Regions from separate parts of the Brevibacillus sp. FSL K6-2834 genome, predicted to be linked through region 1. Evidence: riboswitches for the same ligand, from Rfam matches in the RefSeq annotation. Region 1 holds a riboswitch; each other region holds the start of a gene.
What was found. A riboswitch is a leader RNA that binds a small molecule or an ion and turns the genes downstream of it on or off. The one in region 1 is predicted to bind lysine.
Positions count from the first base shown of each region.

Region 2: linked by a shared signal. The riboswitch ahead of NST96_RS26845 (transporter substrate-binding domain-containing protein) and the one ahead of NST96_RS08855 (aspartate kinase) in region 1 are both predicted to bind lysine.
Region 3: linked by a shared signal. The riboswitch ahead of NST96_RS06630 (amino acid permease) and the one ahead of NST96_RS08855 (aspartate kinase) in region 1 are both predicted to bind lysine.

Region 1 is NZ_CP151945.1:1,791,916-1,795,195, forward strand. It holds gene uvrC (excinuclease ABC subunit UvrC) at 1-741, shown strand, start outside; lysine riboswitch at 836-1,023, shown strand; gene NST96_RS08855 (aspartate kinase) at 1,247-2,488, shown strand; gene NST96_RS08860 (DUF2507 domain-containing protein) at 2,670-3,116, opposite strand.
Region 2 is NZ_CP151945.1:5,579,564-5,582,843, forward strand. It holds gene NST96_RS26840 (amino acid ABC transporter permease) at 1-428, opposite strand, end outside; gene NST96_RS26845 (transporter substrate-binding domain-containing protein) at 514-1,350, opposite strand; lysine riboswitch at 1,464-1,649, opposite strand; gene NST96_RS26850 (hypothetical protein) at 1,790-2,068, opposite strand; gene NST96_RS26855 (DUF418 domain-containing protein) at 2,540-3,280, shown strand, end outside.
Region 3 is NZ_CP151945.1:1,305,709-1,308,988, forward strand. It holds gene NST96_RS06625 (aminotransferase) at 1-636, shown strand, start outside; gene NST96_RS06630 (amino acid permease) at 730-2,172, opposite strand; lysine riboswitch at 2,288-2,476, opposite strand; gene NST96_RS06635 (cadherin-like beta sandwich domain-containing protein) at 2,855-3,280, shown strand, end outside.

The sequences.
Region 1 (3,280 bases):
ATTGCCCTGCAGGAGAAATTTGCGCTCATGTCCAAGGACGATGCCCGGACGATTCAGGCTGTGCACAATCTGGGCCATATTCTCGGGATCGGAACCCCGCACCGGATCGAAGCGTTTGACAACTCCAACATTCAGGGGACAGAGCCGGTCTCTGCGATGGTCGTGTTTACAGATGGACGCCCGGACAAAAAAGAGTACCGGAAATTCAAGATCAAAAGCGTCGAGGGGCCGGATGATTACGGCTCGATGCGCGAGGTAGTCCGGCGCCGGTACACGCGCCTGCTGAAGGAAAACCAGACGCTGCCCGACCTGATCGTAATTGACGGAGGCAAAGGACAGATCAGCGCTGCGATAGATGTGCTGGAAAATGAATTGGGGCTCTACATCCCGGTATGCGGTCTGGCCAAGGATGAAAAGCACAAGACTGCCCAGCTCCTCTACGGGAATCCGCCCGAGCCGGTCGAGCTGAAGCGGGACAGCTATGAGTTTTACCTGCTCCAGCGCGTGCAGGATGAGGTCCACCGATTTGCGATTACGTTTCACCGGCAGGCCCGGACAAAGACGATGCTCTCTTCCCAGTTGGACGACATTCCCGGCATCGGCGAAAAACGGCGCAAGCTTCTGTTCCAGCATTTTGGTTCGCTGAAAAAGATGAAAGAGGCGACTGTCGAGGATTTCAGGCAGCTCGGGATTGGCGACAAGCTGGCCCGGGAGATTATCGCCCATCTCAGGAAGATGTGAGCTGAGAAATTGTTCAAAATAATATTTGAACCGGTGCCTTTTGCGTGATATAATCCCTTTCAAACAGAATATGTAACCTCACTTCCCTTTATTGGAGTGAGGTAGAGGCGCGAAAACCATGAGTACCACCCTGAGATCGGGATCGTTGACGGGTAGCGGAAAGGGGGATTCGCCGAAGTACGGAGGGAAGACCCGCTTCCTTGCGTGCTGGGCCTGTGTTGAACAAATACAGGACTGTCATCTGAGCAATACCCCATTGCCGGATGGAGAGCTATCTCACGAGTCTGCTGCGTGTAGATGACAGGGGCTGTACTGTCATGCTTTGTGCCAGCGGCTTGCGTGGTCCAGGGAAGGAGGAACCGATATTGTCTATTACGTAGGCAACGGCAGGTATTTTCCTTGTCGTTGCCTTTTTTGATAAGGAAAAGACTCATGCAACGTTTCGTTTCGACAGAGAATATCCATAGAGACATTGGTCTATTCAAGGAAAAGGGAGAGAAGCCGCATGGGGTTGATCGTGCAGAAATACGGAGGGACCTCCGTTGGTAGCATTGAACGCATTTTTCGAGTAGCAGACCGGATTATTGAATATAAAAAAGCGGGCCATGATATGGTCATTGTCGTATCCGCGATGGGCAAGTCGACAGATGTGCTGGTGGATATGGCCAAACAAATTTCCGCCTACCCTTCGGAGCGCGAGATGGATATGCTCTTGGCGACAGGTGAACAGGTCTCCATCGCACTTTTGTCCATGGCTCTGCATCAGCGCGGCTATGACGCCATTTCTCTCACCGGCTGGCAGGCTGGTGTCACAACAGAAGCGATCCACAGCAAAGCGCGGATCACGGAAATCAAAACCGAGCGGATTCAAAAGGAACTGGCCCGGGGACGTGTCGTCATTGTGGCAGGGTTTCAAGGGGTCAGTGCCGAAGGAGAAATAACCACATTGGGACGAGGCGGTTCCGATACTTCTGCCGTAGCGCTTGCAGCCGGCCTGAATGCCGACAGATGCGAGATCTTTACGGATGTGGCCGGCGTGTATACGGCCGATCCGCGGGTCGTTCCGTCCGCGCAAAAGCTGGACAGTATCTCATATGACGAAATGCTGGAGCTGGCCAATCTGGGGGCCGGTGTTCTTCACCCGCGCTCTGTGGAAGCGGCCAAAACATACAAAGTGCGGCTCGTCGTCCGATCCAGTTTTACGGCTGAAGAAGGTACGTACGTAGAGGAGGTTGCCAATATGGAAACAGGAAGAGTAGTAAGCGGCGTGGCACATGATGAAGATGTGGCAAAACTGACGGTCGTGGGCATGCCTGCGCGAGTGGGAACCCTGTCCCGCCTCTTCAATACGCTGGCTGACAACCAGGTAAACGTAGACATCATTATCCAAAGCTCCTATGATGCGGACGTGACGAACATCTCGTTCACGGTGGCTGCCAGCGACCTGCCAAAAGCGCTGGAAACCCTCTCCTCCAATCAGGCAGAGCTTGGCTTTGAAAAAGTCGATCATGAAGAGGGCCTGACCAAGGTATCGATCGTCGGTGCCGGCATGGTGAACAATCCGGGGGTTGCCGCCGAGATGTTCCGCGTCTTGGCCGAGCAGGACATCACGATCAAAATGGTATCCACCTCCGACATCAAGGTTTCTTGCGTGATTCCCGCAGAACTTACGGAACTGGCAGTTCGCAGCTTGCATACGGCCTACGGCTTGGACGTAAGCGAAGAAGCCGTGGTGCACAGTTTGTAAGCACAACCACATACAAGAGTCGCCTCCCCCCTTTTCGTTGAAGAGGGGGGTTAAATATGACCGTCTGGCTGTTCATTGCAGCGAGGCGCATTTGATTCCTTTTTCCTGTTTCTTCTATATAAATATAGGGAAGCTGATCCGGGACTTTTGTTCAGGTGATGGCACCAGAAGAATCACGCATTCAAACAGCCAAAGAGATCAAGACGCTCCCCTTCTCGGCCAGCTCCATTCGCACCTCCGGCTCCCTGCCCTGCCACCTGTTGACGGCTCCGGCAATGATTCCGCATTCCAGGGCCAGAGAGCGCAAAATTCGTTCAGGCGGCATGTATGAAAAAATCGTGTGCGTCAATCGATATCGATAATGACGCTCTCCCTCCTCCAGGACATCCAGCTTGCCGAGGCCCAGCCTGATAAAAGGCATGACGAGGCCCGCTGCGGACTGGATCGGAATCTGACGGCCAATGTCTTTTCCCAGCCAGTGGAGAATGGCTTGCTCGCTTTCTCCCAAAAGAGTGCTTGTCAGTTTTTCGCGAAGCAGATGATAGCCCAGGTAGGGCATGTGAATGCGTTCGATGTCGGTAATGACACGGGAGGGGAGCAGTGCCCCGAGTTGTTCCTGTTCTTTCACCGGGATGCCTCCTTTTCTAGCACAGGCGGCCGGTGCTTGTCCCTTTTTGCAAAGGTTTTGCACCGAGGCCTGCGAGAGAATGCGGTCTGGTTTGTTACTTGATATAGTAGTATGAGAAAGAGAAGCGGGATATGACAGATTCATAGAAAATAGCAAATTTTTTT
Region 2 (3,280 bases), 1.9 Mb from region 1:
ACGTGATTCATCCCAATCGCATGGGCTGCTTCAAACTGTCCCTTGTCAATCGAAATAATCCCGCCGCGAACAATCTCGGCCATGTACGCTCCCGTATTAATCGACACGACGAAGACGGCGGCCAGAATCCGGTCCATATCAACCCCGAATGCCAAGGCGGAACCGTAGTAGATGACCATCGCCTGCACAATCATCGGTGTTCCCCGGAAAAATTCGATATACGTAGCTAGAATGGCATTGACTGCTTTCAAAATCGCCCTTTTGGCTCCCCGCTCCGGAACGGGGATCGTCCGGATAAGCCCGATCAATAGGCCAATGATGGCTCCCAAAATCGTTCCGAGCAAAGCGATGAATAGGGTCATTCCCGCTCCGCGAAGGAACATGGGCCAGTTTTCGGAAATGATTTTTACAATCCACTCGAAGCTCATCGTTCTCCTCCGTTCATGCAGGGAAGCTCCCCTGCCCTATGCGCATAAAACCGACTGCATGGAGATGCAGCCGGTTCGCAAGCGATTATTGTGCTGCTGGTTGATTTTTGATGGCTGTATCCATGATCCTGGTACGCTCTTCCTCCGAAATGCCGGATAAAATCTCATTGATTTTTTTCGTCCATTCACTGTCTTTTTTCACGCCGACAGCGATGGCCGTATCATCTTCCGAGGTCGTAAATCCATCCGTAAACTCGACCATGGCAAAGTTCGGGTTGGCCGTGGAGGCACTGACGGCTTCCGGACGCTCAGAGACGTAACCGTCAATCATTCCGGATTCAAGCGCTACGCGCATCGCCGGGAAGTTGTCCATCGCAGGCTCCTGAACGACGCCCTCGATTTGATTGATCACGGAATAGTGGAATGTATTCAATTGGGCAGTCACTTTTGCCCCTTTGAAATCCTGGATCGAAGTAGCGTTCTCGTATTTTCCGCCTTTTTTCACGACCATGACCAAATTGGATTTATAGTAGTTGTCCGAGAAATCGATCGTTTGTTTGCGCTCTGCAGTTGGAGACATCCCTGCAATGATCGCATCGATTTTGCCGGAGGTTAATGCAGGAACAAGGCCATCCCACTCCGTTTTCACGATGACCAATTTTTTGCCCAGGCCATCCGCAATCTTTTTCGCAATTTCTACATCGTATCCGCCTGCGTACTCCGCATTGCCGTCGATTTTCACAGCACCGTTGGAATCGTCCATTTGGGTCCAGTTGAACGGAGCGTATCCCGCTTCCATCCCTACCTTGAATGTTCCCTCATCGGTTGAGGCAGATTGCGAGCTGCCTCCGCCTGTCCCACATCCTGCGAGCAAAAGTACAGCGGATAGAAACATAGCTATGAATGATGACTGTTTTTTCATGGTTCATTTTCTCCTTTGGCTTCTGGTTTTTTGGCTGAAAAAATGCAAAAAGCGACCTGAGATAGACTCAGGTCGCACTACAAACATAGTTGCCCAAATACCTCTCTTTTCCCAGATGAGATAGCACAACTCAATAAATCGGGTCATTTATTGAGACAGTCCTGCAGCTCTTAACTGCAGACCCAGCAATGCAATACCGAGAAATATTGCAAGCTTCGGCGACATTTCCTTCTCCCTGGCATCAACGCTTTCTCGAACTCCGCCAAGGACTGTTAAATATCGCAACCTCTACCTCACTGTTTTAAGTGAGGTCCATATTCAATTATGTTTTTGAGTTTACAATGTTATGTTAATTCTGTCAACCTGGGTCTTTTCTCCAAATGATGCTGGCAGACTATTTTTTGCGTTCCTGTATGCGCAAAAAGACTTATTCCTCTCATCAATGTATGGGGGCGAGGCTCTCCATGAATGTTTTCCGCTCTTCTTCGTTGCTGTTTGACTGCAGATGATAATAGCGAAGCTCGTTGTATTTCGTCTGACTGTCCAAGTCTTGTTTCGGCAGAAATACTGCTTCCCACACACCTTGTTTGTTTAACGAATTATCCATATCGACCACATAATTGCCGACTATCTCAAACCGATCATCGGATTTCTGACTGTTGCCTTTATTTGCGTACCACTCGATCATCGGATGGTAGTCGTATGTTGATTTCTTCATTTGCAGAAGTTCAATGTACGTATCGCTGTTTACGTACGAGATTAAGAGAGACCCTTCATTTAGATCCAAGAGCGTTTTTTGTTCAGTATAACCATCCGGCAGAGACTCCGGTAAGAATACTTGAAAGCTCAGTTTTTTTATTTTATCAATGCTTACAGTAGAGCTCGCACAAGCAGCCAGCAGGAAACAGACGACGAACGGTACCAATCTCCTTATAAACATAGCATCACCCGTATTTTATCATTTGTTACTTACCATAGCGGGGACTCCCATCCTCTTCCTGTCCCTTGGAAAACAGCCTTGAGCCAATTCCACCAGCTGAGGCCGACCAGCAAACGGCTTGATTTGATTGCTTGTTACAAACTTTATGACACGAGTCATAAACATCTCTTTACAGGTGTGAATGTTCCCTCGCTCTTTTCATGGCTACACTAAGACTACATGAAATTCATACGCAAAAGGGTGAGGGATATGGAACAACGCAAAGAAAGAATCCGTCTTCTTGATATTCTGCGAGGCTTTGCAATCCTCGGGACGTTAGGGACAAACATATGGATTTTCGCCCATTTGGGGGATCTTACCTACCTTACGACATATGATTATTCTGGGTGGTGGGCAAAAGACGATCTCATCAGGATGATCGTGTTATTTCTCGTCAACGGGAAGCTGCTGGGATTGTTGACAATCATGTTTGGAGTAGGACTTGAGCTAAAATATCAGCAAGCCATTCGCAAAGGGAACGCTTGGCCTGGAATCTATATTTGGGTATCCTCGCTATTATTCCTGGAAGGCTTGCTGCATTTTACCCTGGTCATGGAGTATGACATCTTAATGAGCTATGGCATAACTGCAATGATCGTCGCCTACATCGTCAAAGGCGGCGACCGCTTGATATCCATAACGATGAAAGTGCTTGGAAGCCTGCATGCAACTGCCATCCTGGGGATCCTGGTGATTAGTCTGATTGATGCCAATATGACACTGCGCGGTTCTGACGAAGTCATCGCTCTTTATAGAGACGGCTCTTGGCTGCAGCAAGTCCATTATCGCCTGTCTCATTTCGTCCCGCTTAGATTGGAAGCGATCTTCACGATTCCCATGAATGTCTTTTTATTTTTGCTTGGTGTTCGCTTCATGCGTGCGGGGGTCTTTTCTCAAGATGAGAACGGCAAAAAACAGCGCGACAAGCTTTTCAAACTGGGAATGTTTATC
Region 3 (3,280 bases), 490 kb from region 1:
ACGATGACTGCCGAGGAGTGGAGCAAGCTGCTTCCGGTGATTGAAAAGCACGATCTGCTGGTCATCTCCGACGAGATTTACGCCGAGCTGACCTATGGAAGAATGCACGACAGCATCGCGGCTCTGCCGGGGATGAAGGACCGGACGATCTTGATTTCCGGCTTTTCCAAGGCATTTGCGATGACGGGATGGCGGCTCGGCTATGTCTGCGCTTCTCCCGACCTGCTTGCGGGGATGCTGAAAATCCATCAGTACACGATGCTGTGCGCGCCGGTAATGGCTCAAATGGCTGCCTTGGAAGCGCTGCGTCACGGACAGGCAGACATGGAGCGGATGGTGGAGAGCTACCGTCAGCGCCGCAATTTCGTCGTTCAAGGGTTTCAGGACATCGGCCTGGCCTGCCATGAGCCGGAGGGAGCCTTCTACGCGTTTCCTTCCATTCGCTCTACGGGCCTGGAGGCAGCCGAATTTGCCGAACGCCTGCTGATGGAGGAAAAGGTGGCAGTGGTGCCGGGTGATGTGTTTGGCGACTGCGGCAAGGGCCATATTCGCTGCTCCTATGCGACTTCGCTGGAACAGCTGCAAAAGGCGCTGGAGCGGATGGGACGTTTTGTCCAAAAGGTTTCTGCCAAATAAGATTGGCGTGCATGGAAAAAGGCCGGGAGCTGATCCCGGCCTTGCCTGTTGGATGGTGAGCACATCATTGCAGGAGAGCAGGAGAGCCGCCGCTTATGATTGCTCGTTGGTCAAATCCACTTTGTGCAGCGGAACGACCTTGGTTTTTTTCGTGTATTTGTAGCCCAGCCAGACGAGGATGAAGAGCGGCAGGCCGATGTACGATACAAGTGCGCCGCCCCAGTCGATCGTCTCGCCGGTAAAGGCGGTGTAGTTTTGGCCAAGCACGACGATGAGGCAGATGATGAAGGCGAGGATCGGTCCAAACGGGAACCATTTCGCCCGGTAAGGCAGCTGCTTCAGATCGTAGCCTTGTGCCAGATACGCCTTGCGGAAGCGGTAGTGGCTCACCGCAATCCCGAGCCAGGCGATAAAGCCGGACATCCCGGAAGCATTCAAGAGCCAGACGTAGACGGTGCCATCCCCGAACAGCGAGGACAGAAAGGCAAACATCCCGATAAGCGTTGTCAGCAGGAGGGCGTTGGTCGGCACGCCGCGGCTGTTCACTTTGGCAAAAAGCTTGGGAGCTCTTCCTTCTTTGGCGAGAACATACAGCATCCGCGTAGACGCGTACATCCCGGAGTTGCCCGCCGAGAGGACGGATGTCAAAATGACGGCGTTCATGACAGAAGCGGCAAAGGCAAACCCCGCTTTTTCAAACACCAGCGTGAACGGGCTGACTGCAATGTCCGTAATGTCGCTGTTTATGAGATTCGGATTGTCGTACGGGATCAGCATCCCGATGACGAAGATCGCAAAAATATAGAACAGCAGGATGCGCCAAAAGATTTGCTTGATGGCTTTCGGAATGTTGCGGGCCGGGTCCTCGCTCTCGCCTGCGGCAATCCCGACCAGCTCGGTTCCCTGGAAGGAAAAGCCGGCGATCATGAAGACGCCGAGCATCGCCATAAAGCCGCCGCTGAACGGCGCATCTCCCTTGGTAAAGTTGTGGAAGCCGACTGCTTCGCCGCCCATAATGCCAAAAATCATCAATACGCCGACGATGATAAAGATGATGACCGTACTTACTTTGATCAAGGAAAACCAATATTCGGATTCGCCGTATCCTTTTACTGATAACATATTTAAGCCAAACATAAGGACGAGGAAAAGCGCGCTCCAGAGAATGGACGGCGTGTCCGGGAACCAGTATTTCATGATGAGCGCACCGGCTGAAAGCTCGACGGCAATCGTGATCGCCCAGTTGTACCAGTAATTCCATCCGAGCGCGAAGCCGAGGGACGGATCGACAAATTTGGACGCATAAGTGCTGAAGGAGCCGGATACCGGCATGAACGCCGCCATCTCACCGAGGCTCGTCATCAGGAAAAAGACCATCAGGCTGATCGCTATATAGGCAACCAAAGCACCGCCCGGACCGGCAGAGTGAATGGAGCCGCCGCTCGCCAGGAAAAGTCCGGTACCGATCGATCCGCCGATGGCGATCATCGTCAAGTGACGGGCTTTCAATCCGCGTTGCAATTGATTGGAAGACATAAAATAAAAACACGACCTTTCTCTTGATTTGCGGGAAGGAAGGCCGGAAATAAAAATACCACCACAAGCCAAAAACGGCAAAAGGGCGGTATGATCCAATCCCCACCAAGCCTTCACGGAAGATAGCACACCACGCTTGCTCGGCTGGCAAACGTGACAGTTCTGTCCCTTGTCGGGTACAGCCCCAGCCTGTGTGTACAGAGAATACACGGCAGACTTCGGCAGCTTTTCCTTCTTCTGGAGTCATCAATCTTCTCTGGATCTCGTACAGAATAATATAAAAGCCGCGACCTCTATCCTCATCGTGTCTGATGAGGATAATTGCTATGAGATTATGTTATGGTTCAAGTATATGGGTTTTTCCTTTAAAATCAAGTGTGATTTTGTGGCAGTGAGGTCCGGGACATCGCGACGGTCTATTATTTTTGGTTTATCGAAGCTGGAGAAGGGTACGAAGGAAAAGAGGGCCATGCTCTGACAGTATGAAGATTATGGTGTGGATATGACAGCTAATGGGATCGCAGGCTGCAAAAAAATGTGTAACAGATGCTACAAAAACCATCTAGTCATCTGAGTCTTTATTCATGGTAAAATAGTACCATAATTAGGAATGTTAGATGTCTTCCCTTCAAAGACACTGCATAGCTCGAACGCAAATAAAGGAAAGAGGTGAGCCGTTTTCATGAAGCGGAGTCTGCATCGACTGTTTTTGATGTGCCTCGCATTTCTGATCTGCTTTACCGGTTTTTCGCTGGAATGGACAAGCAGTCCTGCTATGGCTGCGTCGGCGGTAAATCGCACGAACGATCCGTTAAACGGGGATTGGTCCAAGCCGTATGCCGTAAAGTACGATACGACAGAGGCCGATCTGATGGTCCGGGTCGGGGATATCGACAATCTGGGCGGAGGCTGGCCGAACGGCTACGATCCATTTTCGGGAAAAAGCACAGGGGCCCCATATCCGAAAGTAACTCACCAGCCGACCGATCCGGCAGGAACGGACCAGCTGATGGTGATCAGCTCCTTTCAATATCCGGATTTGCGGAACCCCAAAAATGATGCCAATGATCATGTGGCGGACGGCTATACCCGAAACAATTACAGCAAG